DNA from 4 places in the Shewanella sp. Arc9-LZ genome. Region 1 is predicted to be linked to each of the others. Evidence: predicted binding sites of a transcription regulator. Region 1 holds the regulator's gene; each other region holds the start of a gene.
The links. The regulator sigma-54, encoded in region 1, starts transcription at its own class of promoters, with help from an activator protein. The targets are predictions, from matches to a motif close to GTTGGCACGNNNNTNGNNT.
Positions count from the first base shown of each region.

Region 2: the regulator sigma-54 is predicted to act here: its motif matches at 4,212-4,230, upstream of glnA (glutamate--ammonia ligase).
Region 3: the regulator sigma-54 is predicted to act here: its motif matches at 5,661-5,679, upstream of flgA (flagellar basal body P-ring formation chaperone FlgA).
Region 4: the regulator sigma-54 is predicted to act here: its motif matches at 2,318-2,336, upstream of GUY17_RS06530 (flagellar hook-length control protein FliK).

Region 1 covers NZ_CP048031.1:4,166,729-4,174,457, forward strand. The annotation lists gene GUY17_RS17910 (calcium/sodium antiporter) at 1-142, shown strand, start outside; gene GUY17_RS17915 (KpsF/GutQ family sugar-phosphate isomerase) at 187-1,164, shown strand; gene kdsC (3-deoxy-manno-octulosonate-8-phosphatase KdsC) at 1,167-1,733, shown strand; gene lptC (LPS export ABC transporter periplasmic protein LptC) at 1,730-2,290, shown strand; gene lptA (lipopolysaccharide transport periplasmic protein LptA) at 2,277-2,858, shown strand; gene lptB (LPS export ABC transporter ATP-binding protein) at 2,855-3,586, shown strand; gene GUY17_RS17940 (RNA polymerase factor sigma-54) at 3,729-5,213, shown strand; gene hpf (ribosome hibernation promoting factor) at 5,239-5,526, shown strand; gene ptsN (PTS IIA-like nitrogen regulatory protein PtsN) at 5,529-5,972, shown strand; gene rapZ (RNase adapter RapZ) at 5,969-6,832, shown strand; gene GUY17_RS17960 (HPr family phosphocarrier protein) at 6,853-7,128, shown strand; gene mgtE (magnesium transporter) at 7,640-7,729, shown strand, end outside.
Region 2 covers NZ_CP048031.1:360,040-367,768, reverse strand. The annotation lists gene GUY17_RS01745 (DUF2959 domain-containing protein) at 1-647, shown strand, start outside; gene GUY17_RS01740 (Lrp/AsnC family transcriptional regulator) at 762-1,232, opposite strand; gene GUY17_RS21260 (type II secretion system protein) at 1,425-1,973, opposite strand; partial or broken gene GUY17_RS21135 (diguanylate cyclase) at 2,018-2,596, opposite strand; gene glnA (glutamate--ammonia ligase) at 2,701-4,110, opposite strand; gene typA (translational GTPase TypA) at 4,591-6,402, shown strand; gene GUY17_RS01710 (pyrimidine/purine nucleoside phosphorylase) at 6,860-7,171, shown strand; gene GUY17_RS01705 (DUF4124 domain-containing protein) at 7,302-7,729, shown strand, end outside.
Region 3 covers NZ_CP048031.1:1,482,704-1,490,432, reverse strand. The annotation lists gene flgF (flagellar basal-body rod protein FlgF) at 1-170, opposite strand, end outside; gene flgE (flagellar hook protein FlgE) at 453-1,838, opposite strand; gene flgD (flagellar hook assembly protein FlgD) at 1,899-2,684, opposite strand; gene flgC (flagellar basal body rod protein FlgC) at 2,708-3,124, opposite strand; gene flgB (flagellar basal body rod protein FlgB) at 3,127-3,525, opposite strand; gene GUY17_RS06395 (protein-glutamate O-methyltransferase CheR) at 3,662-4,495, opposite strand; gene GUY17_RS06390 (chemotaxis protein CheV) at 4,568-5,488, opposite strand; gene flgA (flagellar basal body P-ring formation chaperone FlgA) at 5,858-6,565, shown strand; gene flgM (flagellar biosynthesis anti-sigma factor FlgM) at 6,640-6,969, shown strand; gene GUY17_RS06375 (flagella synthesis protein FlgN) at 7,071-7,544, shown strand.
Region 4 covers NZ_CP048031.1:1,508,978-1,516,706, reverse strand. The annotation lists gene fliL (flagellar basal body-associated protein FliL) at 28-549, opposite strand; gene GUY17_RS06530 (flagellar hook-length control protein FliK) at 643-2,136, opposite strand; gene fliJ (flagellar export protein FliJ) at 2,444-2,890, opposite strand; gene fliI (flagellar protein export ATPase FliI) at 2,896-4,236, opposite strand; gene fliH (flagellar assembly protein FliH) at 4,217-5,428, opposite strand; gene fliG (flagellar motor switch protein FliG) at 5,591-6,646, opposite strand; gene fliF (flagellar basal-body MS-ring/collar protein FliF) at 6,639-7,729, opposite strand, start outside.

The DNA.
Region 1 (7,729 bases):
CTATATGGTATTAGGCACCAGTGCAGCATTAGCCGTTTTAGTATTATCCAGTGGCGCTAAGCAACAACTTACTCGCTGGCATGGCGCACTATTATTAATCACCTTTATTGCGTACCAAATTGTTGTCTTTCAGTCGCATTAGATTGGAGCATGAAGGTAAAGTATTAAGCTAACAGAGAGAGTCGCATGGTAAATCACACTCAATTTCGTCAATGGGGTCGTAAAGTCATTGATATAGAAAAAGCTGCCTTAGATAATTTATATCAATATGTAGACTCGGTTGAGTTTGACCAAGCATGTCAATTGATCATGCAGTGTAAAGGTAAAGTGATTGTCATGGGGATGGGCAAATCCGGTCATATTGGTAACAAAATATCCGCGACCTTTGCCAGCACCGGCACACCGGCATTTTTTGTTCACCCTGGTGAAGCCAGTCATGGTGATTTGGGCGCATTAGCCAAAAATGACATTGTACTCGCCATTTCCAACTCTGGTGAATCAAGCGAAATACTGACATTAATGCCTGTTATCCAGCGTATGGGTGTACCAGTGATTGCGGTGACCGGTAAACCAGACTCCAATATGGCGCGTTTATCCAAAATCCATTTATGCATTCAAGTGCAAGAAGAAGCATGTCCATTAGGATTAGCACCCACTTCCAGCACCACTGCAACACTTGCTATGGGCGATGCATTAGCCATTGCTTTATTACAAGCAAAAGGTTTTACTCGTGATGACTTTGCCTTATCACACCCTGGTGGCTCTCTTGGAAGAAAATTACTTCTAAAAGTCGACGATGTCATGCATAAAGACGATGATTTACCGATCGTCAATGATGATATTTGTATTACTGAGGCACTTTATGAAATATCTAAAAAGGGCCTTGGCATGACGGCAGTAGTCGACCATGCCAATAAACTTGTGGGCATTTTTACCGATGGTGATTTACGCCGGGTTATCGATGCAGACGTGAATCTTCGAATCACTCCTATTGCCCAGGTTATGACCGAAAATTGTGTGACCTGCCCTGCAGGGATTTTAGCCGCACAAGCACTGCAAATCATGGATGAAAAGAGCATCAACGGACTGATTGTCGTTAATGAAAAACATCAACCGATCGGAGCATTAAACATGCTCGATATGGTTAAAGCTGGAGTCATTTAATCATGTCAGAATCAACCTCGTTTCACCAAGGATTTTACGGCCCTGTCAGCAATGATATTTGGCAACGAGCTCAAAAAATCAAACTGTTAATCTGTGATGTCGATGGAGTATTTTCAGATGGACGTATTTACCTCAGTAATGCAGGTGAAGAACTCAAAGCGTTCCATACTCGTGACGGTTATGGTGTGCGTTCTTTGCTTACCAGTGGTATCCATGTTGCCGTGATAACAGGACGTAAATCCAAGATTGTTGAAAACCGCATGACGGCATTAGGTGTAACACATATTTATCAAGGTATTGATAATAAATTTGAGCCTTTTGAGCAATTATTGTCGCTCTATAATGTGACTGCTGATGAAGTGGCTTACATTGGCGATGACATGGTAGACCTACCTGTAATGAAAGCCGTAGGACTAGCCGTTTGTGTCGGTGATGGTCATCCGTTTGTCAAACAACAGTGCCATATGACAACCACCCTCAATGGTGGCCACGGCGCACTGCGTGAACTCACCGATTTATTACTATTAAGCCAAGATAAATTTGCCAGTGCTCATGGTATGAGTATATGAGTAGAGTCACGCTAGGTATTATTGCTTTTTTTGGGCTTGCTTTTATATTGTACTGGCAAGCACAAGTAAAACGCAGTGAAATGGACGCGGTACAAATACGCGGTATTGAGCGCCCAGATTTTGTTGCAGATAACCTACGCACTACAGAATTCAATCAACTAGGTTTCGTCGAAAGTCGAGTCAGCGCCGAACACATGGAGCATTACGCCTCAAGTGACATCACTCACTTTACCAAACCGATTTACCTCATTTACCCTGAAAACGGTAAAGCACAATGGCAATTAAGTGCAGACCGTGGGCAATTGAATAAAAATACCAGCAAAGTCACATTAGAAAATAATGTTATTATTGATGCCATTGATATAGAAGAACCCCTGCAGTCACTGAGTACCCAAGCTATTACGGTGGATTTAACCACTATGATAGGATCCTCACAAGAGATGGTGTACATCAAAGGTAAAGGGTTTATTATTCAAGGTTTAGGCCTACATGCTGACTTGAATTCGCAAAAATTATCGCTACTAAGCCAGGTAGAAGGAACATATGAGCCACATTAATCGTCTCCACACTCGCGCCAATGTTATGTTATTAAGTAGCATACTTTGTATATTGAGTTTGCCTGCCATAGCGAAACAAGGGGATCTGAAACAAGAATTGAAAATCGCTTCAGTCAGTCAGTCTGCCGACATTAAGAATAATCAAATTGTTTTTAATGGTCCGGTAACGATTGTCCAAGGCACGATTAATATCAATGCAGATCAGTTACGGGCGTTTACCCCTGAAAACACCACCAGTAAGAGATTAATTGCTACTGGCACCCCGGCTACATTTTCACAAGAATTAGATGACGGTAAAATTGGTACCGCAAGTGCTAACGAAATTAGCTATGACCTTGCCACCACTACACTCACATTGACTGGCAACGCCAAATTGGATCAATCAGGTAGCCAGGTTACCGGTAATAAAATCAAGTACAACATCAGTGCTCAAGAGCTGATTGCCGAAAGTACTGGTACAGGGCAAGATCGGGTAATCACCATCATTCAACCAGAGAATTTCCAAGACGAGTCGGCGCCAAAGCAAAAACTCCCTGAAATTCCTGTTAACAAGCAGATCAAACCATGACCCAAATTACCTTAACCGCTGAAAATCTAGCTAAAAGCTATAAAGCTCGTCAAGTTGTTAAAGATGTGAGTTTAACGGTTAAAACCGGCCAAATTGTCGGTCTTTTAGGCCCCAATGGTGCAGGCAAAACCACCACCTTTTATATGGTTGTCGGCTTAGTAAAAAGCGATAAAGGCCGAATATTGATTGACGATGACGACCTTACTGCCGATCCAATGCATTTGCGCGCCCGCAAAGGTATAGGTTACTTACCACAAGAAGCCAGTATTTTCCGCAAGCTCACCGTTTACGACAACATAATGGCCGTACTGCAAACTCGCAAAGAGCTCAGCACAGACCAACGTATTGAACAGCTTGAGCACCTACTCGAAGAGTTCCACATTACTCACATACGCGACAGCCAAGGCATGTCGTTATCGGGTGGTGAACGTCGTCGTGTTGAAATTGCGCGCGCTTTAGCTGCTAATCCAAAATTTATTTTGCTTGATGAGCCCTTTGCTGGTGTTGATCCTATTTCGGTCATCGACATTAAAAAAATCATCCAACAACTTAAAAACCGCGGTTTAGGGGTATTAATTACCGACCATAACGTACGTGAAACGCTAGACGTTTGTGAGCGAGCCTATATCGTTAGCCAGGGTAATTTAATTGCCGAAGGCACACCAGATGAGATATTAAGTAATCAACAAGTTCGAGCTGTGTACTTAGGTGAACAATTCAAGCTATAGTTACTTTACTGGCCTTTTAGTCTAGCTAACTCATTTCATTGAACGATACCTAAACAACGTTAAATGTCATTGATGTTTATGGCAATCTATTACAGTTCGAGATTGTCATTTTTATGGAAAATCATCTAGGGATAAGCGGTAAATGAAAGCGTCACTCCAACTTAAAATGGGTCAACACTTAACCATGACCCCACAATTGCAGCAAGCCATTCGCTTACTGCAATTATCGTCATTGGAGCTACAGCAGGAAATCCAACAAGCATTAGATTCAAATCCATTGCTTGAAATAGAAGATGAGTTTTCTGAAGCAAAAGACTCCTTAAAAGAAAACCGCGACCAAGCGGATACAGACTTTAGTGACAACAGTATTGTTAATGTCGAAAAAGACACTTCCACCGTCGACATAGCAGAATCCATGACCAAAGAAACCATGGATGATTTAGCCATGGATACCACATGGGATGAAGTATACACAGCCTCACCTATGTCAGGTTCAGGCAGTGCAAGCATGCGCGATGACGACATGCCCTTTCAAGGTGAAACTACTGAAGGTTTGTACGAACACTTAGAATGGCAAAAAAATCTCACTCCATTTTCAGACACAGATCTCGCCATTGCCACCGCCATTATTGATGCCATTGATGAACGCGGTTATCTAACCCAAAGTACCGAAGATATTCTCGAAGCCATGGGTGATGAAAATGTGGAACTCGATGAGGTTGAAGCGGTATTAAAACGCGTTCAACACTTTGACCCTGTGGGTGTTGCTGCACGTGATTTAAGTGAATGCCTATTTATTCAATTAGCGCAATACTCTAACGACACACCCCATATCGATAATGCCCGTTTGTTAATTAAAGGCTATTTAGAGTTAATTGCTGGCCGTGATTTCAGATTATTGATGCGAAAAACAAAACTAAAAGAAAATGAGTTACGTGACGCAATCACTCTAATCCAGACACTCAATCCTCGTCCGGGCTTATTAATTACCCCCATGGATGATGAATACGTGATTCCCGATGTCACAGTATTAAAGAAAAATGGCCGTTGGGTAGTAGAGTTAAACCCAGACAACATGCCTAAAATTGGTGTTAATCAGCAATATGCAGCCATGGCTAGAGGCAGTAAAAACCCGTCGGATAGTCAATTTATTCGAGGCCATCTGCAAGAGGCTAAATGGTTTATTAAAAGTATTGAAAGCCGTAATGATACTTTACTTAAAGTGGCAAATTGCATTGTGCAATTTCAGCAAGGCTTTTTTGAATATGGCGAAGAAGCCATGAAGCCTATGGTGCTCAATGATATCGCTGAAGCTGTAGAAATGCATGAATCGACCATTTCACGAGTCACCACACAAAAATATATGCACACCCCTCGAGGTTTATTTGAACTAAAATACTTCTTCTCTAGCCATGTCAGTACTGACGATGGCGGGGAATGCTCATCAACGGCCATTCGTGCTTTTATCAAAAAGCTGGTTGCCGCAGAAAACCAGAAAAAACCACTGAGTGACAGTAAAATGGCTCAGCTTCTGGCAGAACAGGGCATAAACGTTGCTCGTCGTACGATAGCAAAATACCGTGAAGCAATGATGATCCCGCCCTCAAACCAACGTAAGAGTTTATAACCTACTAGGCAATGGAGGATTTTTTATGCAAATAAGTCTGACTGGACGTCATGTCGAAATAACAGAATCTTTACGTGAATACATCCACAGTAAATTTTCAAAGCTTGAACGACACTTCGATCAGATCCATAATGTACACGTTGTGCTCAATGTAGAAAAATTACAACAAAAAGCAGAAGCCAAAATCAACATTAATGGCGCAGAAATTTTTGCAATGTCAGAAAGTACTGATATGTATGCTGCAATAGACGCCCTGATCGATAAACTCGACCGTCAGGTAATTAAACACAAAGAGAAGAATACAAAACACTAACGATGGAACTTTGTACCATTCTGCAGCCGGAATGCACTACCTGTGCCACACCGGGCAGTAAGAAAAAAGTACTGGAACTCATCAGCAATTTAGTCGCTGCCCAGTACCCAACCCTGTCTTCGCAAGAGGTTTTTGAAAGCCTGTTAGCGAGAGAGAAAATGGGTAGCACAGGTATAGGAAATGGCATTGCGATACCTCATGGTAGATTAACGACCATCGATCACCCTATCGCGATATTTATTAAATGTGAAGAAGCCATTGCCTTTGATGCAATCGATAAGCAACCCGTGGATCTTTTATTTGCTTTGTTAGTACCTGCAGACCAGTGCCAACAACATTTAGGCACGTTATCGAGCATGGCCCAAAAGTTAAGCGATAAGCAAATATTGAAACAGCTTCGTAAAACTCACGACGCAACAGAACTTTATCAGGTTATTACTGCATGAAACTAGTTATAGTATCGGGACGTTCAGGCTCAGGGAAATCCGTTGCCCTGAGAGTATTAGAAGACCTAGGATATTATTGTGTTGATAATTTGCCTTTACCACTCATTGGCACATTATTAGCCCAGCTTAAAGGCAGTAATGATTTGGTTGCGATTAGCGTTGATGTTCGTAACATTGCAGAACAAGGTAAAGTGCTTCAAGACCAATTGGCACTACTTGAGAATGACACTGAAATTATCAGTTTCTTTTTAAATTCCAATGACAAAGTATTGCTTAAACGTTACAGCGAAACACGTCGATTACACCCGTTATCTAAAAATCATATTTCACTGCAAGAAGCGATAAAACTAGAAGGCCGTTTACTTGAGCCTATCGCAAAAATTGTTGATCACTATATCGACACTTCTGCGCTAAATATCTACGAATTAAGCGACCAAGTTAGGCAAATATTATTAGGCAGTGTTGATAAAGAGTTAGTGATTAACTTTGAATCTTTTGGCTTTAAACACGGCATGCCGACAGAAGCAGATTTTATGTTTGATGTACGCTTTTTACCCAACCCACATTGGGAAATAGAACTGCGTCCATTTACGGGTTTAGACGAGCCCGTACAAGAATTTTTAGGTCGTCAGCCATTAGTTAATAAATTTATTTGGCAAATTGAAAACCTATTTGAAACTTGGATGCCGCATTTAGAACGTAACAATCGCAGTTACCTTACCATCGCGATTGGTTGTACTGGTGGTCAGCACCGTTCGGTATATATTGCAGATCAATTAGCAAAACGATTTCGACAAGGCAGTAAACACACGGTTAATGCTCGCCACAGAGAATTAAATATCAGTGATACTAATAACTAAGTGAGCATAGGATCGCGTCAATGATCAAACTTGAACGCCAAGTGACCATTTCAAATAAATTGGGCTTACACGCCCGTGCCGCCACAAAACTCGCGATGTTAGCGGCGGATTTTGATGCTAACATCACCTTAACTCAAGGCGAAAAAAACGCCAGCGCAGCTAGCGTACTTGGGCTATTAATGCTTGAAAGTGGTATCGGTAAAATGATTACGGTGACAGCTCAAGGCCCAGATGCTGAAGTAGCATTAAACGCAGTGTGTGATCTCATTAATGCTAAATTTGATGAATCTTGTTAATTTTTTAATCGCATTGAATTTATAAATAGCCTGTAATGTGTGAATAGCTGCAAGTTACTCATGCTTTAAGCCACCGTCGTCCTTATTTTATGCGGCCTCTAAATGACTAGGCCATACTAACCAAACTGTCACGACATTGATGATCACCAGTAGACATCAGTCCCTCAAAAATATTAGCCCTTAGGTTTATCTCTCGCAGTTGATACCAATCTCATTAGTATCAGTTCATTCTGCGGGAGTTGGCGTTTAACATGATAAAGACATTACCGCTTCTAGCAACGGATCCAGTGCAACTCTGTTTCCGTGACGTGGTTCGTCTATAGTATGTAAAGCAGCATTGGCTGCTGCAGAATTTCACCGCAGAAGTCATTTAAGTATTCTATTTCTGCATTTCATTGTCTTACGTAAAGACAGCTATTTCTGCATTTATACGCCTTGAACTGTACAACCTGAGAAACCCAGAATAATGACATACTGAATAATATAAGTATGACGAATAGGAAGTAGATATATGGGTAAAGAGTACCTAGACAATGAGATAACAGAACAACGTCTCAATCAACTTGTTCAAGCACTAGACAGTGGTCTGTTTGTCCATGCC
Region 2 (7,729 bases), 1.1 Mb from region 1:
TGAAAAAATGGATATCACTGGCACTATTAAGTAGCAGTTTACTGTTGAGCGGTTGTCAAAGCGCCTATTACGGTGCAATGGAAAAAGTCGGCTACCACAAACGCGACATTATGGTCGATAGAGTTCAAGAGGCTAAAGAGTCGCAGGAAGAAGCACAAGAGCAATTTAGCTCTGCATTGGAAGAAATGCAGGCGCTTTTGGCATTTGATGGTGGCGATTTAGAAGATGCTTATAATAAAGCGAAAGATGAATATGAGTCAGCTCAATCTGCAGCAGATGAAGTGAGTCATCGCATCGAGAAAGTCGAAGATGTCGCGGATGCATTATTTGACGAATGGCAAACTGAAATCGAAGAAATCAGTAAAGCCAGTTTACGTCGTAACAGCACCAGCAAGCTCAATGAAACCAAGCGTTCATATAAAACGCTAGTGAGAAGCATGCGTCGTGCAGAAGCAAAAATGCCACCCATTCTAACTGCGATGAAAGATAATATGCTGTATTTAAAACATAACCTAAATGCGCAGGCTATTGGTGCAATTAAAGGTGAGTTTGCCAATTTACAGACTGATATCTCTAGCCTGATTAAAGAAATGAACAAATCGATTGCCGAATCGAACAAGTTTATTGCCTCAATGGAACAAGGTTAAACCTTACCTAACCTATCAACTTAACGCCCTTAGCGGTAACCTATGCTGTCATAGTCTATGACGGCCTAGGTGCTGCTTTTGGGTATTTATATGTGCCTATTTGCGTATTTGTGCTTATTCGATCGGTGACTGGTCCACTGGCAATGCCGTACGGCTAAATATTTGCTTCAAAACTACTGTAGTTTCAATGCTGGCGACAAACTTGAGGTTGCCGAGCGATTTTTTGATAAATTGCTCATAAGAAACCAAATCTTTGGCGACTATTTTGAGCATATAATCATAAGATCCAGTTACCACGGCGCATTCCATCACTTGAGGTAATTGTGCCATGGTTGACTCAAATAACGCTGTCGATTGATCAGTATGTTCCGTTAAGCGTATCGATGTATAAACCACAACATTAAGACCCACTTTAAAAGGGTCAACTTGGGCACCATAGCCTAAAATCACTTTATCTTGTTCAAGCTTTTTGACTCGTCGTAAACAAGGAGTATCCGACATATTAACCTTATCGGCTAATTCAGAAACAGCCATCCGGCCCTGACGTTGTAAAATTTCTAATAGCTTGAGGTCTTTCTTATCCATTGAACAAATCGCTTTTTAGTGAGTGATTAACGGTATAAATATCATATTCCTGAGTGAAATCCTCTACAAATTTACGTTAATCACAAATATTTCAAGCAAATGGGAGCCACAAAACAATAAATGCCATAAAGTTAACATGGCATTTGTCTAAAGAGGGTAATTTGAGGTGATACTCGCGAATAACAAGAGCACTTAACACTCGTCAATATCGACGACAACTAAAGGTGACTCTCCTGCAACTTGTGGCTGAGAGTATCTAATTTCACATTTATTCGCAGCATAATCCGCATTAGGACGAATACGTAACCCGCTTCGATTATTAACATCGTATGTTGTGATGTTAAATTCACCACCGCTACCGTTGTCGGCAATGTTAATCATCCTGATGATACCTGCTGAGGTATGACGCGGATATCCGTAAGCTAGAGTCACTGATTGGCCTTGTACTGTAATACTATTGCCCAAACCATTACTGGCTCCAGGGGCCGTTTCATCGCAACTGGCGCTTATCACGCAAGCTGAATAGACCAAAGTTTTACCGCTGTTAATTGCTGCTGCAACACCCTGCATACTGCTCGCGTAAGCATTACTTTTTAAATCGATAAATTTCGGAGCAACCACGACAGCAAGAATGCCTAAAATAATAATCACTACCACAAGTTCTATTAAGCTAAACCCTTGCGGCTTACGCCACGAAAAACAACCATGATTAAATGAGCATGTATGTATCAATTTAGACATCCTGCAGCCAAATAAAAAATAACATTAATCTCTATTCTAAAATATTAATCAGCCAGTATCACCTGACTTTTGCCGGCATGTTTAGCCTGATACATCGCAACATCAGCACGATGGATTAAGCTATCTGTATCGCTATCAACACCATTATAAATGGCAGCGCCAATACATGCACTAATGATTAAAGAATGTGAGCCTATTTGAAAAGGTTGTTTGATCAGTTTAAGAACACTGTTGGCAGTGGCCATAACAGCGTCACTGTCGATATCATTCGGTAAAAGTAATACAAACTCGTCACCACCATAACGCGCAAGAATTTCACTCGGAAACAAATGCTTACTTACCTGTTAACCAATTTTGACTAGCAAAGCATCGCCAATGCCGTGCCCGTAAGTATCATTAATGACTTTGAATCCATCGAGATCGATAAAAAGGATTGAGAACGGCTGTTTTTTATCCCGTAAACGCTCAGTTGCCTGCCTGTTCGACAACCGATTAGCGAGTCCAGTCACCACATCATGATTGGCTAAATGTAACGCTTTAGTTTTGGCAATAACTAAATCTGCAGTGCGATCTCTGACTCGTTGAGATAACTCTTCACGGCTGTTTATCACCTCTTCTGACATTTGCTGAAAACTATCATTCTCACCTCTTTTGAGCAAAAAAAAACCCGATAATCAATTATCGGGTTTTTTATTGGTTTGCTTGTTTAAGCAATTGTATTCAAGAATTACAAGCTGTAGTACATCTCAAACTCAAGTGGGTGAGTAGTACGTGCAACACGTTCTGCTTCAGCCGTTTTAAGTTGGATATAAGACTGGATAAAGTCTTCGCTGAATACGCCGCCTTTAGTCAAGAACTCATGGTCAGCTTGTAAATGTTCAAGTGCGTTTTCTAATGACGTTGCAACCTGTGGAATTTCAGCAGCTTCTTCAGGAGGTAAGTCATATAAATCTTTATCCATTGCTTCACCTGGGTGGATCTTGTTTTGAATACCATCAAGACCAGCCATAAGTAATGCTGAGAAACCTAAGTATGGGTTTGCATGTGGATCAGGGAAACGCGCTTCGATACGACGGCCTTTAGGGCTTGGTACCACTGGAATACGAATTGAAGCACTGCGGTTACGTGCAGAATATGCAAGCATTACAGGCGCTTCAAAATGTGGCACTAAACGCTTGTAAGAGTTAGTGCTTGGGTTAGTGAACGCATTCAATGCACGAGCATGCTTAATAATGCCGCCAATGTAGTAAAGCGCTAAATCACTCAAACCAGCATACTTATCACCTGCGAATAAGTTTACCCCGTCTTTAGCTAAAGACTGATGCACGTGCATGCCGCTACCGTTGTCACCAACGATTGGTTTTGGCATAAATGTCGCTGTCTTACCATAAGCATGCGCCATGTTATGAACAACGTATTTTAGAATTTGAATTTCATCAGCTTTCTTAGTCAACGTATTGAAACGTGTTGCGATTTCGTTTTGACCCGCTGTTGCTACTTCGTGGTGATGCGCTTCAACTACTTGACCCATTTCTTCAAGTACTAAACACATTGCCGAACGTAAATCTTGTGAAGAATCAACTGGTGCAACTGGGAAATAACCACCTTTCACCATTGGACGGTGACCCGTGTTACCTTCTTCATAGCTCTTAGCTGAGTTCCATGATGCTTCTTTTGCGTCAATCTTAACAAAACAACCTGACATGTCGGTACCAAAACGGACATCGTCAAATAAGAAGAACTCTGGCTCTGGACCAATCAATACTGTGTCAGCAATACCAGTAGAAATTAGGTAAGCTTCAGCTTTTTTAGCAATTGAACGTGGGTCACGATCATAACCTGTCATAGTACCAGGTTCTAAAATATCACAACGAATAAGCGCTGTTGTTTCTTCTGTGAAAGGGTCTAATACGAAAGTGGTTGGATCTGGCATTAGCACCATGTCAGATTCATTAATGCCTTTCCAACCTGTAATTGAAGAGCCATCAAACATTTTACCGTCTTCAAAGAAATCTTCATTTACTTGATGAGAAGGAATAGAAACGTGCTGCTCTTTACCTTTAGTGTCGGTAAAGCGTAAGTCTACAAACTTAACTTCTAACTCTACAAGTTGTTTTAAAACTGATTCAACTGACATTCTCAAGCCTCCGGTAGGGTAAAGGGTTGTCCCTTAAATAATTTTGCTATTCGCCAGATGATGCACCTGGAAAACGAATCTTTTCATAATTATCAGCAATAAAGCGATATTCATGCCAGATCGCTAACTAATTGATTTTATGAAGATGAGAAAGTTTCCAAATCTTCTAAATCATAACCTTGCACCAACCTCGTGCATCACTATGTTTCATCATGGTGCAAAAGTCCATAATGGTGCGTCATGTTAATGTTGCTGTTTTAGCCAATGTCACAGTTTTGTCTTACACCATGGTTATGCTTCATATATATACGTTTTATGCTGTTTATTAATCCATAGCAAGCGATAGATTTACAAGTGTTCAAAAATAATCCTATCTACAAAAGCTGCTGTGAAGTAGAATGGCACGCTTTTTTACAGTAGCTACAATCTATAACTACTGTTAGATCCTTTTTTTTTATTTGCTGGTTTAGAGGTTTATCCGTGCTAGAGAATTTACGTAACATCGCCATTATTGCCCACGTTGACCATGGCAAAACAACCTTGGTTGACAAAATGTTGGCGCAGTCAGGAACCCTTGCATCTCGTGGAGAAGCTACTGAGCGGGTTATGGATTCTAACGATCTTGAAAAAGAACGTGGGATCACCATTCTGGCAAAGAACACTGCCATCCAGTGGAACGACTACCGTATTAATATCGTAGATACTCCTGGCCACGCCGATTTCGGTGGTGAAGTTGAACGCGTTCTATCTATGGTTGACTCAGTATTATTGTTGGTTGATGCAGTTGATGGCCCAATGCCACAAACTCGCTTTGTAACCAAGAAAGCATTCGCTCAAGGCCTTAAGCCAATTGTTGTTATCAACAAAATTGACCGTCCAAGTGCTCGTCCAGATTGGGTTATTGACCAAGTATTCGATTTATTCGTTAACTTAGGTGCCACTGACGAACAACTAGATTTCCCAATCGTTTATGCTTCGGCATTAAATGGTTTTGCAACGTTAGATCCAGATGTAGCAAGCGATGATATGACGCCGCTATTCCAAACTATCGTTGAGAAAGTAGCTTTCCCAGATGCTGATGCAGAAGCTCCATTCCAAATGCAAATTTCTCAAATCGATTATAACTCATACGTGGGTGTTATCGGTATTGGCCGTATTACTCGTGGTAGCGTTAAGACTAACCAACAAGTGACCATTATTGGCGCTGACGGTAAGACACGTAACGGTAAAATGGGCCAAGTATTAGGTTACATGGGTCTTGACCGTACTGAAGTGCCAATTGCAAATGCTGGTGACATCGTTGCTATTACAGGTTTAGGCGAGCTTAAAATCTCTGATACTATCTGTGCAGTGAATGCAGTAGAAGCAATGCCACCGTTAACTGTTGATGAACCAACACTAACGATGACATTCCAAGTAAACACTTCTCCGTTCGCGGGTAAAGAAGGTAAGTATGTTACTTCACGTAACATTCTTGAACGTTTACAGACTGAATTAGTTCACAACGTAGCACTTCGCGTTGAAGAAACAGAAAGTCCAGACCGTTTCCGCGTTTCAGGTCGTGGTGAATTACACTTATCGATTTTAATTGAAAACATGCGTCGTGAAGGTTATGAATTAGCCGTATCTCGTCCAGAAGTTATTCTAAAAACAATCGATGGTGAGCTACATGAACCATACGAAACTGTAACAGTTGACGTTGAAGAAGATCATCAAGGTACCGTAATTGAAAAATTAGGTGTTCGTAAAGGCGAAATGAAAGACATGCAGCTTGATGGTAAAGGTCGTGTACGTATCGACTTCGTTATCCCAAGCCGTGGCTTAATTGGTTTCCAAACCGAATTCTTAACAGCAACATCTGGTACTGGTCTAATTTATCATTCATTTGATCACTACGGTCCACACAAAGGTGGCGATATTGGTCAACGCGCTAACGGCGTATTGATTTCAAACGCAACAGGTAAAGCACTAACATTCGCTCTATTTGCTTTGCAAGACCGTGGTCGTATGTTTATTGGTCACGCTGCTGAAGTGTATGAAGGTCAAGTAGTGGGTATTCATGCTCGCTCTAACGATTTGACAGTAAACTGTTTGAAAGGTAAGCAGCTAACTAACATGCGCGCATCAGGTACTGATGAAGCACAAGTATTGACTACGCCTATCACATTGACTCTTGAGCAAGCTCTTGAATTCATCGATGATGATGAATTAGTTGAAGTAACTCCTAAGAACATCCGTGTTCGTAAGAGATTCTTAACTGAGAATGAGCGTAAGCGTAATAACCGCAGTTAATTACCATCAATGAGTGGCAACGTCTGCCACTCATTGAGACCTAAAAAGCCCAGATGCATGCATCTGGGCTTTTTGTTGTCTAGTCTATACAGGCTAAAAGCGAAAGGCCTAGGACGCTGCGCTGCTAGTACGCTCCGCGGCTAGAGGCTATAAAGTCAACAGCTTAGCAGCAAAGCGACTCTAGCAGTGACGAAGTCACGCCCTAGCAGCGAAGCGACTCAAGCAGTGACGAAGTCACGCCTTAGCAGCGAAGCGACTCTAGCAGTGACGAAGTTACGCCTTAGCAGCGAAGCGACTCTAGCAGGACGCAGTCCGCCCTAGCAGCGAAGCGACTCTAGCAGGACGCAGTCCGCCCTAGCAGCGAAGCGACTCTCGTGATACAACATGAAAACATTTAACTAGATATTTTACGTAAACGCAGATAGATTCAAACCAAGATCATTTTTAGGGAAAATATATGAGTATGTTGCAACAGGTAAGCGTCGCTAAAAAAGCCAATGTGTATTTTAACGGTAAAGTGATAAGCAGAAGCGTAGTATTAGCTGATGGTAGTAAACAAACTTTTGGTGTGGTATTGCCTGGTGAATATGAGTTTTCAACGGCTCAAGGTGAAATAATGCAGGTTATTTCTGGCAAATTTGACGTGTTATTACCGGGTAAAACTGAGTGGGTTGCATATGCTGAAGCAAGCCAGTTTGAGCTTGCACCAAATGTGAGCTTCAGTATCCGAACAGATCAAATTTCAGAATACTGCTGCCAATACATCTAGTGTTGTTGCACCTAAATAAACAATAGCGGTTTAATATTGCCGCTTCGATTCAGCTTAACTAAACAGTTTAAGCTGATTTTTTTTATAAAAACGTCTACTCTATTAAAACTGTCGTTTTATGGAGTGCATTATGCGCCTTATCATACTTATTAGTTTGTTATTATTGAGCGCCCAAAGTGTTGCTACCGTATACCGTTGGGTAGACGAAAATGGCAAAGTTCATTACTCAGATGAACAAAAAAATAATGCCGAAGCTGTTGAATTAAATGAAAACACCCAAAACAACATGACGATTGACACCCCAACAAAAATCAATGTCATCCCAACAACAGAAGCATCAATTAACTACACGATTTCGATTACCTCTCCCCAAGAAGAAGCTACTGTGCGTGACAATAATGGCGCATTTACCGTGTCAGTGAGCGTCACCCCTCAATTACCTCGTGGCGTGCTAATGACATTATTAGTCGATGGTATTATCGCTGCCCCAGCTCAAGCATCGAATATATTCCAATTAACGGGCATTAATAGAGGTGAACACTCGTTGGTTGTTAACGC
Region 3 (7,729 bases), 2.2 Mb from region 1:
GAAAATACCCGTGTAGGCAAGCCTTCACCAAATGCCTGCATTGAACGGGCTTGGACCATGTCAGCTTTAAATCCATCAGTATTGGCGTTAGCAAGATTGTTCGCACTCACTGCTAGGGCATTCATCCCCTGCTTTGCGCCACTCATGGCAATATAAAGAAATTTGTCCATTTTTTGCTCCGTCAAACTTTCTGCAAAAACACTATATACACAGAACAAGCAAGCATCATGCCAATGAGATTTAAGTTGTGTTGTAAGGAGGTAACTACATGAATCGGTTAATCAATAAAATTAACGAATAACGCGTGAGTGTCAAAAAAGCATCTATCAACACTAGTGAGGTAATAACAAGGAGTAGCGAGGAGTAACAATAACAAGGATAAAGGCAAGGTGTTGCCGTAAACGGCAACACCTATTATCACGTAAACATAAATTGATAAGGTAAAGGTAAACTTAACGGATTTGTAATATGGTTTGATTTAAGGTGTTGTTGACTTCAAGCGTACGCGAGTTAGCCTGGAAGTTACGCTGAGCCGAGATTAAATCAACCAGCTCTGTGGTTAAATCAACGTTTGATTGCTCAAGGGCAGATGAACGAATACTACCAAATGTACCGCTATTGGCTTCTCCCGCTAATGCAGCACCTGAATCGATACTGGCTTTCCAAGATGTATTACCCACCTGTGTAAGGCCTTGTTCATTAGCAAAGCGTACTAATGCCACGCGCGCTAACGGAACCGTTGAGCCATTACTGTAACTAGCGGTAATTAAACCATCGGAACCAATACCAACATTGGTTAATCGACCGACGGTAATACCATCTTGAGTCAATTCAGTCACTTCAAACGGAGATGCATATTGAGTCGGATTATTAAATTTTATCGTAAGCGCTTGAGTACCATCGGCCCCAGGACCTAAAGCACCTGCACCAGCAGCACCTAAAGCCTCAGTGGTAATAGTGGTAGGGTCACTGATAGTATAAGCACCAACAGAGTTAAACTTAAGCACCGCACCTGACCATGTGCCAACACCACTAGGGTTGGCAGCTGATGCGAGCCCTGTTGCATCCACGAGACCATCACCATCAGTGTCAGTATCGGTATCAGTAATATATTTTCCAGCAGTTGTTACATCGACAGGATCACCATCAACAGCATAAAAAGCCACCCAATTACTTTCGCCAGTATGCGAACCACCAGTGGGTTTAACAAAGTAAGTGGTCATAATATGCGATTCACCTAACGAATCATAAATCGTCACCGAGGTGGAATTATTAAATGTATCAGAATCTGCAGGATTAAAATTAATTGGATCTAGGGCTATTTCACTCACATTGAGATTCATCTGCAAACCAACATTTTCAGTTTGCACTGGGCTACCCGCCGTGTCAGGAATCTTAATCGGTTGGGTTGTGGTTAAACTCACCGAGGTTGAGTTACCGTCTTCATCCACCGGGAAACCTTGTAAAAAATTCCCTGCTGAGTCAACCATATAATTGGCCGAATCAACTTTAAACGCACCCGCACGGGTATATGACTGATCTTGCGAACCTAATTCAGAAGAGGTAACAAAGAAACCACCACCACTGATCGCCATATCCAATGAGTTACTGGTAAATTGCAAGCTACCTTGATGAAACTGCTGCGCAACTTGTGTAGTAGTTGTACCGCCACCCACAGCCGTTTTACTGTTAGAAAAAATTGAATTGGCGTAAACGTCAGCAAATTCAGCTCGAGACTCTTTAAAACCAATAGTATTGACGTTAGCGATGTTATTCGCGGTTGTATTTAAATCTTTTTGCGCGGCAGCGATACCACTCAATGCGATGTTAAATGACATATTACACCTCTCACAATTAATTCATTTATGATGACAACTAACGATTCGTTGTTAGCCGTACTATGTTTCAGATACTGCGAGTACGTCAGATAACTTAATTCCACCTACTCCACGCAAATTCAAAATTGCTCCTGTTGCTACAGTGCCTAATGACACACTGGTAACATGAGCGTAAGTCGATACGGCTAAATCTTGTGACGTTCCATCGACTTTACCACTGGCCTTAATGGCATAATTACCCGCTTTAGCTGGGTTACCACTTTTATCTAGACCATCCCAAGTCACATCAACATTGCCGCCTTTACTGCCGTCAACATTAAAGCTCTTAATAAGCTGACCCGACTCGTCTTCAACCCTTACCGTAATCGTTTCAATTGCTGACGGCGTACTGATCACCCCTTTTATCTCAGAGCTTTCGGTAGAGATAGCGCCGGTATCAGAAGGAATGAGCACTTTGCGGCCAACCAAGCCTGAAGCTTGTAACGCCTGGCTAGAACTCATCACAGTATTAAGGTTAAGGATTTCATCATTAAGATTTGAAATACCATCGACTGTAGAAAACGATGCCATTTGGGCAATCATTTGATCGTTATCAACCGGTTTAAACGGATCTTGCATCGACAATTGCTGACTGAGTAAAGCAAAAAAATCTTCTTGCTTTAACATCTGATCTTTTGATTCAGGGATAGCGCTTTCTTCAGGCAAACGAATTCCGTCAAGGAAAGGATTACCCGTAGTCGTGCTGGTCGTATTTGTCTGTACAGAACTTTTCGTTGTAGCGCTAGTATTAGATGCACTACTGGATTGTTGCGGTAAAGACTGACTGTAAGAATTAACGAGGCTCATTGTTACCTCCTTGAATAATCATACTATTTACCCATCCTTAATGTCTGTTGCAACATAGACTTTGTTGCATCAGCCACCTGAACGTTCATTTGATAAGAACGCGATGCAGAAATCATATCCGCCATTTCTTCCATCACATTGACATTAGGTTTATAGATAAAACCATCACCATCCGCCATGGGATGGTCTGGCGAGTATTCTTTTAATAATGGCTTATTACTTTCGACAATGCCTTTAACGGTTACGCCAGGCGAACTGTTTTGCTGGCTATTGGCTTTTAGCATTTCGGCTTCAAAAACAGGATGACGCGCGCGATAGGTTTTATCGACACTGCTAGACACAGAATCAGCATTGGCAATATTACTGGCGGTGGTATTCAAACGCACTGACTGCGCAGACATACCTGAACCAGAAACATTAAAAATATTAAATAAACTCATAATTAATCACCTCGCAATGCTTTACGCATGCCACTAAATTTACTTTCAAGAAAGCCTAATGACATTTGATATTCGAGCGCATTTTGCATAAATGCTGCTTGCTCTTTCTGCGTATCGACAGTATTACCATCGCCAGTATCAGCTTGATTTGGCATACGATATTGAACATGCTGTTGACTTAACGCCGTTAAATCAAAATGTTTCTCTGTGGTTTGGCTCATACTCAAGCCTTTCTGATGCGAGCTTGCCGCTTGCATAGCAGAAGCAAAATTGACATCTTGAGCTTTATAATGAGGAGTATTGGCATTGGCGATATTACTTGAAATCACTTCTGCTCTTTGAGCTCGAATGCCCAAAGAGTATTGGTGAACACCTAATGCATTATCGAAATTAATCGCCATAAAATTGCCTCCATCAGCTAACTGGTAGAAATAAAGCAAAGGTTATGCCAACAATTTAATTTATGAGGGAATAAAAGATAAAAACAAACATGCCGACGAATGCCGGCATGATAAATAGATTAAGCTATTATATTATCTAGGTTTTCTTTTGATAATAAATTCCAGGATTACAGCGAACCATATTAAATTCTTCGGTTAATCCCGCAAGAGATTCTGACGCACCCAAAAATAAAATACCTTTAGGATTAAGTGCGGCAGCAAATTGCCGCAAAATTTTAGCCTTTGCCTCAGGAGCAAAGTAAATCAACACATTGCGGCAAAAAATAATATCGTATTTACCTAATAGGCTATAACTTTCAAGTAGATTATGGGCTCTAAAGTTAACTAATCGCTTCACATTATCTTTAACTTTCATGTTACCCGAAGGTAAAGCATCAAAAAACTGACGTTTACGTTCTTCAGACAAACCACGAGCAAGTGCTAAACCATCATATTCAGCATTTTTACAACGATCTAGCATAGAAGGTGATAAATCTGTTGCCTGAATTGTCGCGCCTCCTGGTAAAGCACCAGGTTTACGTTGTTGATATTCCAACACCGTCATGGCCAACGAATAAGGTTCTTGACCTGAAGAGCACGCAGCCGACCAAATTTTTAATGGTCTGCCAAGCTTACTGTATTCAGGCAATAGAGTATTGTGCAGTAATTCAAATGGGTAACGGTCTCGAAACCATAACGTTTCATTGGTGGTCATCGCATCTATCACTTCAGCGCGCAGTTGTCGTTCTATCGGTTTCATCGACTTTTTAACTACCTCAGACAAAGAAGGCAAATTATGCTTCCCCATCAAAGGCGCTAAACGACTGCGGACTAAATATTGTTTGTTCTCACCTAACACAATACCGCTATGCTGTTCTAAAAACAGCCTAAATTGATTGTACTCTGCTTCAGCAAGTGATTTATCTGTCACATTATCTTCCTAATAGGTAAGCCTATGAACTCAACCTCCAATATTTTGCAATCTTTTGCAATAATAAAAGGTTTATAAACTTAAATGTTTGTTAACCGCTGCGGCTAACTCATCGGGGTTAAACTTAGCAATAAAGTCGTTAGCCCCTACTTTTTGTACCATCGCTTGGTTAAATACACCACTTAATGATGTGTGCAATACTACTTTGATATTCTTTAATTTTGGATCATTACGAATTTCAGCCGTTAAGGTATAACCATCCATTTCAGGCATTTCAATATCAGAAATGATTAACGGAATTTCAACTGAAACATCATCCATTTCTGCGGCAATACTTTTCAGTTTTTCCAGCGCCTCTCTACCATCTTTAGCGGTATCGATTTGCAGATTTAATGACTCTAACGAACGAATAATTTGTTTACGTGCTACAGCAGAATCATCAATAACCATAATATGATAATGCTGTTCTCTATCAATAGTTAATGCTTCATTAAGCTCTTTACTGATAGAAGTCTTAACCGGTGAAATTTCATCAAGAATTTTTTCAACATCTAGAATCTCTACCAACTCACCTTCAATCTCTGTCACCGCAGTTAAATAAGAAGAGCGGCCAGAACCTTGCGGTGGAGGCATAATCGCTTCCCAATTCATGTTGATAATACGTTCAACTGAACTGACTAAAAAGCCTTGAATACTACGGTTATATTCAGAAATGATAATAAAGCAATTTTCTGTTGATGTCAGTGGGCGTCCACCCGTTGCGGCACTTAAATCGATAACGGAAATGGTTGAGCCACGAATATGAGCAACACCTTTAACAAAACGGTTTAATTTAGGCAATGTAGTCAGTGGTGGGCATTGCAAAACCTCTTTCACTTTAAACACGTTAATGCCAAACCGTTGACGGCCGCTAAGCCTAAACAATAGCAGCTCGAGTCTGTTTTGCCCGACAAGTTGGGTACGTTTATTTACTGAATCTAAAATGCTCGACATAACAAGGCCTTGTAGTTAACTGTCACCCAAAAGGATAAAAATTGTTCTTTGAAATTATAGTAAACCTTGGTTTAGCATAATACGGTTAGTACATATTTTACTGATGGTCACTCAATTTGAGTGTAAACCATCACCAATGTAACAAATACATCTCAATTTAATGAATCAAAAAGTGGGCATGCAACTTGCTTTAATTTTGTATAAATTAGCTCGCACTGTGAACTGACACTTTTTTGACGAAGGGATAATGTTATTCTTATGTCCCCTAGCCCATTTATTTTAGCTTATTGTGTATGCAGAGATTACTCGCATATTTTTCGTTTTTCAAAGTATAGGTGCATTCTGGCAAAACAAGCTAGTATCTTCATTATGAAAGTATTTTTTTTATGTTTTTTGTGTTCAATAACATTTTCTTTGCCTGCAATTGCTAGCGAAGAAATTATCACACCTTCACTATCGACCATTTATGCGTTAGCTAAAGAGGCGGTAGCCAAAAAAATTGATGCTGACTCAAAAGCTAAAGTGCAAATAACCCCACAAAACCTTGAGGGCAGAATCAGTCCACCAGCCTGTTACCCACCGATTAATGTCGAACTTGCCAGTGAACGGGCTATTAGTCGAAATAACATGGTAAAACTCAGTTGTAATAGCCCTGACTATGACTATCCATGGCAAATGTATCTCTCTGTTCGAGTCGAAATCCAATACCCTGTTGTGGTGGCCAACCAACTATTGTCCCCTGACCAAATTATTGGCGAACATCATTTACAAGTCATGTATGTTGACCAATATAGCTTAAAAGGTCAGTTTTTTTCCGACACCACGACATTAATCGGCTCGCGGGTGAAACGTCGGGTAGCGAAAGACTCTCCAGTATTAAGTAATAACCTGTGCTTTGTTTGCAAAGGTGACACTGTTTCTATTTATGCTAAAACCACTAATGTAGAAATAAAAACCCTTGGGGAAGCATTGCGTGATGGCAATATCGATGAGGTTATCAGAGTAAAAAACAGTAACACTAGCAAACAATTCGATGCGGTTGTAATTGGCGTTGGCGAAGTTGAAGTAAGAATGTAAAATAGCGTTAAAGTTTTTTCCTGGGGTGCCGATAGCCTAATTGGAAAACCTGATTCATTACGCTGGAGCCTCCCATGGCAATTGATATTAAGCATAACACTGCTACCAATACACAAATGCGCACTGCACGTGACACGCAGTCTGCTACGCAATCTACAACTACTGCAGCCCCAAAATCAGCTGCACCGGTTAAAACAGATTCCGTTAGCATTACCTCTCAAGCTCACCAGCTTCAGAGCGCGCAAACAAAAATGGCATCGTTACCAGAAGTAGACCAAAAAAAGGTCGCTGAAATTAAGCAAGCAATCTCTGAGGGACGATATAAAGTCGATCCAGAAAAGCTTGCAGCGAATATTGCCAGCTTTGAAGCAGAGCTAGGCGGTTTATCGTTTGACAGAGAGTAACCGTTAAACGTTACTCTTTAACTTGTTTTAACGACACACAGATAATAGGTGCAAACTTGCACCATAGATAAGTGTTAGTTAAAAAAACCTAAGAGTAATTTATGACAGAGTTAAACCAGCCATTACACAAGCAAGCAAGCGAAGATCAACGCAAAGAGCTACACCAACTGCTTGATAGTCAAAATCAGACATTAACGCAGCTGAAATCGCTTATTGTTGAAGAGAAAGCGGCATTATCCAAACAAGATGCCGACAAACTGCTGGCGCTTTCCAAAGATAAAACCCAGTGCTTATTCAATATGAAAGCCACTGACGAAAAACTGGCAAGCCACCCACAACACAATCTGCTCACCACCGATACTGAACTGGCACAACAAGTCTCACGAGCTAAAACTATTCTCGCCGAGTGCAAAGACATCAACAGTCAGAATGCCAGCTTGATTGAGCTCAATATCGCCAGCCTCAATCGATTTGCCCAGGCATTACAAGCCAGCCGCAATGCCTCAAGCTTGACCTACAATGACAAAGGTAAAACCTCTACCATTTCAACACTGGGTAATGACTTTTCAGCCTAATAAAACTTAGCAACAGCCTAGAGCGCTGCGCTGCTAGATCGCTTCGCGGCTAGAGACTATAAAATCTTAGCGACAGCCTAGAGCGCTACGCTGCTAGGACGCTTCGCGGCTAGAGGCTATAAATCTTAGCAGCGAAGCTGTCCCTAGAAGCAAAGCGACCCTAGCAGGACGTAGTCCGCCCTAGA
Region 4 (7,729 bases), 2.3 Mb from region 1:
CATCGCCTTAGCAGTTAATGCTTTTGGTTATTGCATTACAAAACCAGTAAACAAGACTTTTTCAACAACTTTCTTACCTGTTATTGGTTGCAGCGTATTTTGAACATTGAGTAACGCTAACTGACGTAGCTCATCTTTACCGGCTTGGGTACTGAGTTTTTGTACGTCAGCAGCACTAAAAGTAGTTAGTAATGCATCTTCAATCAATGGAATATGTTTTTGTGTAAGCACACTATCATCACCACGCACCATTAATTGAACTTTAATTTCAACCAGTCGAGCTCGGTCAACGCCGGGCAAATTAAATAGGAAAGGTCTCGGCATACCGACATAATTAGCTTCTTCCATCGACATAGGTTTGGCATCTGTAGATGTCTCTGTTTCTGTCTGAGAGTCAGTATTTTCAGGTTCATCAGAGCCCATAAAAAACCACACGCCGCCCCCAATAAGCAAAGCCAACACTAAACCAATGCCACCAAAGATGACTAATTTTTTGCTTTTTTTTCCGCCTTCAGCGGCTTCATTCAATTCTAATTCTTGTTCAGGCATTCTGGTTCCTAATCAACATTGTGATTAATATTGAAACTTAGTTAAGTAGTCAGCTTTTATTGAAAAGTCATATTATTGCTATAGGTTACCTGCTTAAGCATAATAATCTATAGCTGAATGTAAACTCCTTGATGGATTTGTCATCAAGCTGACCTCTTGTGCTGAAATTTCATCCAACTGACTGTCTCCCCCACCTTGATTAGATGATTGTTCATGCGGTTGTTCACTACCACCATCACCTTGGGACACTTGGCTGTCTGTCAGTTGCAATCCTTCTTGAGCCAGCATATCGCGTAATCGAGGCATAGCTTGTTCAACTATATCGCGGGTTTGCGACTGCGCTACATGAAACTGTACTTGAGTTTGATCGCCCTGGATTTGAATTTTAACCGTTAAATGTCCAAGTTCTGGTGGATCAAGACGAATTTCAGCTTGTTGAATACCATTACTGACCATGGTTATTAACTGCTGTTTCATTACAGGAGAAAAACGCTGGATCATCTCTTGCATCTGAGCACCAGGCTCTCCCTGTGGTCTTAACGATAGCTGAAATTGTGGAACATCACTTTTATGAACCGAGGTAAAGCTACTCTGATTTTGTAACGCCTTACTGTCAGTGTCACCGATGTCAGCCAGAGTATCTAATCCAAAACTAGTTTGATTTACAGCGGTTGAAGGATCACCGGAGGCGCGTTTTGCCGCTAAGGAATCTAGGACCACCGAAAAATCAGCTTTTGCGAGTACTTTGGCATTGTCAGTGTCTAATTGGATGTTGCCATCAATACGAGTTTTGTCACCTAAAATGGTCTCAGGGTCAATTGTCATCGCTGATGTAGCTGCAGTTAACGCTGCAGAACTGCTAACGCCAGAAGCAACAGTTTTATCGACTTTAGCGGTTGCTGAACTCTGGTTTGTCGCACTGACTTGGCCTTGAACAGCTACACTTGTGGCAACTGATTTATCAATTTGGCTCTGTTCTTCACTATTAAGCACACTATCAGGCGATTCATTACTGCTAGTCATAACCTGTGCTTGTAAATTGAAGTCACTAAGTAATTTGCTTAAATCTTGATTGTCTAGAGCTTGTAAATCTTGTGCAGATAAATCAGCAAATGCCATTAAGTTGTCGAGTTCTTCTGGACTAAGCTGAGAAAGAACATCTTTAATAGAAGAAACATCAGCTTCAAGCTCAAGAAGATCTACATCTACGGTATTGCTTTTAGATTCTGTGGAAACTGCTGCGTCCAAATAAACGTCGGATTTATCGACATGCGGCAATTCATTTCCGCCAGAGGAATGACGTTTATTAAATGAATCTGCCATATTAAGTTGAGCAAAAATCAATTCCGCATCAGCATTTTCTTCGGTAGACAACTCGTTTGCTAAGGCAACACTGGTTTTGTCCACTTCAGCATCCATTGACACCTGCGCTGTATTACCACTGCGCCGTATAACAAGATCGGATTCACTCGCCTGATTGAAAGCAGATAAGAATGATGTATTTTCAACATCTTGTACATTCCCCTTCGTACTCACATCGGCAGATTTACTGCTATTGCCAAGTAAGATATTGCTCATCTGCTGCATAATCTACTCCACTCAATCAAACAAGGTTAAGTTATTGGTCATCTAAAAAATTGCTCAGTATTCAAACCTTATGCGTCATATAACGGTTTATTTCGCTATATCAATAAGGTCATCATGAAAACCTTATAAATAGGAATTCACTGTCGCTTCGCTGACGATTTTCATTTCAATTATTGATATTAAGCAATTTAAATGCCAACACTCATTAACTGGTTAATTTTTCGGTGGATTAAATAAACAAAAAGAGTAATGAGAAAAGTTAACCGTAAAACGATATTAGGACTAGAGAGTCATTTGGCAGGTAGTGTTATTTAAGATTTCGGCGAAAATATTGCTGCATAGCAAATTCATCCGACATTTTTTGTTCGCGCTTAGCTTCTATCACCATAGCTTTAGTTGCTTTTTGGCTTAATAGCATCTCTACCGCTTTGCGTTTTTGTTGTTTTTCTTGCCAATGAATTTGACGATAACCGACTTGTTTTTCAGCATCTTTAACCGCGGCAACTTGCTGGGTAATAGCGCTATCGACTTGGCGAATAAATTGATGAAATTGATGGTATTGGTTAGCACGTAATGTAGTCCCTGTGTGCCCTTCCATCTGCTTCATATAATCTAAACGATAGTTGTTTAGCGCGTCCAACTGCCCCTGGCGTTTTTGTTTTTCAAATTGCGCAGACTTAAGCTGTAATGCCGCTTGGTCTTCTGCTGCGGTAGCTAACTTCAATACCGTCAGTAGTGGGTCAGTTCGAGTCATTGATATTATCCCTGACACTGTGCGGCAATTTGAGTCAACATGACTCGGCTTTCTTCAAACGTCACCGGGTCTTTAAACCCCTGCCGCAAAAAGGCATTCATTGCAGGTTGTAAGCGTATGGCATTATCAATCCTAGGATCGCTGCCTTGTGAGTAGGCCCCAATTGAAATCAGATCGCGATTTTGCTGATACAGCGAATACATCTGTTTAACTTTACGCATCGCTTCTAAATGTTCTTCACTTATCACCATTGGCGCGACACGGCTAATCGATGCTTCTACATCAATAGCGGGATAATGGCCCGAATCAGCAAGCTGACGAGATAATACAATATGACCATCTAAAATTGCTCGAGAAGCATCGGCGATAGGATCTTGTTGGTCGTCACCTTCGGTTAATACCGTATAAAAAGCGGTAATTGAACCTTGTCCGGCTCCGCCATTACCCGCTCGCTCGACCAGACGAGGTAACTTAGCGAATACTGAAGGTGGATAGCCTTTGGTTGCAGGTGGCTCGCCGACAGCAAGAGCGACTTCTCGTTGTGCTTGTGCGTAACGCGTTAAACTGTCCATCAGCAATAATACATCGTAACCTAAATCTCTAAAATACTCGGCGATACGCGTGGAAGTTTCACAGGCTCGTAAACGCATTAACGGGGACGTATCCGCTGGTGCCGCCACAACGACTGAGCGCGCACGGCCTTCTTTACATAAAATTTCTTCGATAAACTCTTTAACTTCACGACCACGCTCGCCCACTAACCCCACCACAATAATGTCGGCTTTCGATCCTCGTGTCATCATGCCAAGCAGGACACTTTTACCCACACCAGAACCAGCAAACAAGCCCATTCGCTGCCCTTTACCAACCGTTAACATCGAGTTGATGGCACGAACGCCGACATCTAACGGTTCAGTAATCGCTCGTCGAGATAATGGATTAATATAAGGACCATGACGCGATGCATGTTGATCTGTATTAAGCGGGCCTAAACCATCTAACGGCACGCCGCTACCGTCTAATACTCTGCCTAATAATGATAAGCCTACATTTAATCCTGATTGTTCACCTAAAGGCTTTACACGGGCACCTGGTAAAACGCCTCTGAGCTCTTCAATAGGCATTAAATACAGTAATTTGTCATCAAAGCCGACAACCTCAGCAACCAACTCGCCAACCATGGTTTCAATAGAGCATAAACTACCAACAGGCGCGCGGCATCCAGTCGCTTCAAGCGTTAAACCAACTACCCTAACTAACTGGCCGCTTGCAACTGGTCGCAGCGGTAACACGTGTTTATGATGTACCGCGAATTTGTTCAGTAGTTTATGTTGACGAGTGCTCATCGGTATTTCCTTGAGATAGGTCTTTCGTCTGTTGCTGAGCATCAACCATTTTACCAGCTGTTGAGGTATCGGCTTGTGCATTTGAATTAAGAGGCGCACTTGTATTGAACGTCGTGCTTGTATCGAGAGTTACACCGGCATCAGAATCAACAACATCAGAGTCTTCAGCATCGATTGACGCAGCCGAAGAAGTATCAATTTGTTGAACTAACGGTTCAGTAACCGCATCAGCACCCAGCTCTGACTGATGATCTGTAAAATGATCTTGGCCAATATCTGCTTTATCAGCTCGACTAGTACTATCGGTTCTACCAGCAAGTTCAGCTGCTTGCTGATGTTCATTGAAATTATCGACTGCTGTGGTTTGATATTGTGGATGAGTTGATTTTTGCTGCTGCACATTTTTTGCTAACTGATTTGATTGAGCGTCTAATTCACTAAACACTTGGTTAATACGCTGTTCTACACGTAAATCGACAGCAGAACGAACGCTTTCAATCATACAGTCACCATTAGATAACGTCGGATCGATATCGATTTGCCACTGATTTTTTTGCAGTTGCTCGGCACTGTAACATTGGTTTACGAGTTCAGCATCAGCCTGGTTAAAGCGTAGTTTAACTAACTGTTCTTTTAATGGAAGTGCGTCAACGCCTTGGCGTAGCGCCGATAATATATGCTCTGGATGAGTCTTAAGCTCATGGCCGATAACCGATTTGGCTAAACTGATTGTCATGGCCAACAATTCCGCTTCAATTTCATTATCTAAGATGGATAATGGCAACTCGAATTGGGAAATAATGTGGTTAAGTTGTGCTATAAGCTCATTGGCTTTAATTTGCCCAGCGTCTAATCCTTGTTGCTCGCCTTGAGTAAAACCTTGTTGATGACCTTGCTCTAGTCCTTCTAAACGCCCTTGCTCTAATCCTTGTTGATGACCGTTTTGCTTACCCTGTTCAAACCCTTCTTGCTCAGCTGCAGCACGAATCTCTTCAATTTGCGCCATCGTCGGTGGCGCCATAGACTTCTCAGCCCCAGTAACAGGACTAGGTGTGTGAGCTTCAGCGAAATGTCCAAAAAAATTTGAAGGTTCTAGACTGCTATCTTTGGTAATATCAGGTAGCTGCCAATGACTAAATTCAGCCTCGCTATCGGTAGTGAGTGCATCTTTAGGCGGTTTTGATTCAGGCATAATTCATCACTTGTGTTGTTAAAAACATTGGCTCAAAACAAAAATATTAACAGTAGTACACAATATTAAGAGTACTACTAACAACCTAATAATACAGATAGCTGACAGATATCCAAATAGAAATACCCGCCAGTACTGTCACACTAATGAATATGCGCATGGTTACAAGAACTCGTCACCACCGCCGCCGCCTAGCATAATCTCACCACTGTCACTGAGTCGACGGGCAATAGACAGAATTTCTTTTTGTGCCACTTCAACTTCACTAATACGGATGGGTCCCATAGCTTCTAAGTCGTCACGGAGCAATTCAGCTGCACGTTTAGACATATTACCCAAAATTTTCTCTTTCAACGCTTCGTCCGCACCTTTGAGTGCTTTCATCAGCACATCTTGCTGTACTTCTCGTAACAATGCCTGAATACCGCGGTCGTCAACGTCAATGAGGTTTTCAAACACAAACATCATGTCTTGTATTTGCTGCGCCATTTCTTCATCTGACTCACGCATGGTTTCCATGATTTGACTCTCAACACCGGTATCGAGGTAGTTCATGATATTAGCAGCCGCTTTTAGGCCACCCATTTTAGCCGCTTGCGCACCGCCTTGACCCGCAAATTGTTTTTCCATAATGTCGTTTAATTCTTGCAATGCAGCAGGCTGAACTTCTTCAAGATTGGCAATACGCATCATCAAATCTAAACGGGTATTTTCAGGGAACTGACTAAAAATCTCAGCAGCTTGATCGGGTTCTAAATACGATAATACAATTGTTTGAATCTGCGGATGTTCATTTTGAATAATGGTGGCCACTTGACGTGCATCCATCCATTTTAATGAATCCAGACCTTTAGCTCCGCTGCCCATGATAATTTGTTCAATTAAATTACCGGCTTTATCTTCACCCAATGCTGCAGTTAACGCTTTACGGACGAATTCTTCACTGTTAAAACCAATAGAAGAAAACTTTTGAATATCGTCTAAAAATAATTGGTGAACGCCAATGACCTTTTCTTGACCAAAGTCATCCATTGCTGCCATCGCCATACCCACTTTTTGCACTTGCTTAGGCTCTAAGTGTTTTAAAATTGACGCCGCATCTGCTTCACTCAAGCTGAGCAGCAAAATAGCCGTTTTTTCAACACCAGTAATTAACTCAGGGTCAAATGCTGTTGATTTCTCTGCTTTAGCTGCTTTATCTTTTTTTTCATTAGCCATTGTCTTGTAACCAGTTTTTAATCACTTGAGTGGAAAGCTCAGGCTCATTTGCCACTAACGCTCTAATTGCTTTAATCATATCATCATCTTTATGCAAATTAGGTATTTGAATTGACCCATCATCGGCATAACTGTATTCCGCCTCTTTGGTATTAAGCATACCTAAGGTATCTGCGGCATACTGATCTTCAATTTCAGCTAACTCATGTCCTGGACGAATATCGTCAGGCATGTTGATGCCATTGGGATTGGTTAGCTTCTTAAGCATAGGTCGAACTACGGCCAGAATGAGTACTAAAATAACAATTGCACCTAATGCCAATTTAATCGCGCGCCAGAACCAAGGCTGCTCCCACATATCTGGCTCAGGTAACACTTCAATTAACTGGTCCATAAACGGAACCGTTACCACTTCTAGCGCATCACCACGCTGGGTACTAAAACCTACCGCGCCTTCTAATAAGCGGCGAATATTAGTTAATTCTTGTTCTGTTCTCGGCACGCGAGTGACTTGGCCGTTCTCATCGACTTGGCCAGGTTTAAAATTAATCGCAACAGACACACTAACACGACGAACGACCCCAATTTGTTGACGGGTATGGCTAATGGTAGTGTCTAATTCATAATTACGCGTGGCTTCTTTTGATGAGTCACCAGACATGGTTGAGGTTGTTGCTTCACCTGCCACTTGCGGAATATCAGATTCCATCGGCGGTTGATTACTTAGCGCACCTGGAATACCGCCAGAGTTTTGACCAGACGAATTTCTCTCAATGATCATTTCACTGCGAATCGCCGGTAAATCAGGAGAGAAACGCTTCGCGGTTTGCTCTACTGCGGTAAAGTTCATATTCACATCGACTTGAGAAGTAAAATTCTCAGGTCCTAAAATTGGCATTAAGATTGATTCGATTTTTTTACGGTATTCAGCCTCTTGCTGTTGTACGAGCTCTTGCTCGCGACGTGCTCTAGAAGACGCGCCATCTTGACTACCTGAATTGAGTAAGCGCCCATTTGAATCGGTTACCGTCACACGAGTAGGTTCAAGCCCTTGAACAGCAGAGCCTACGATATCAACAATGG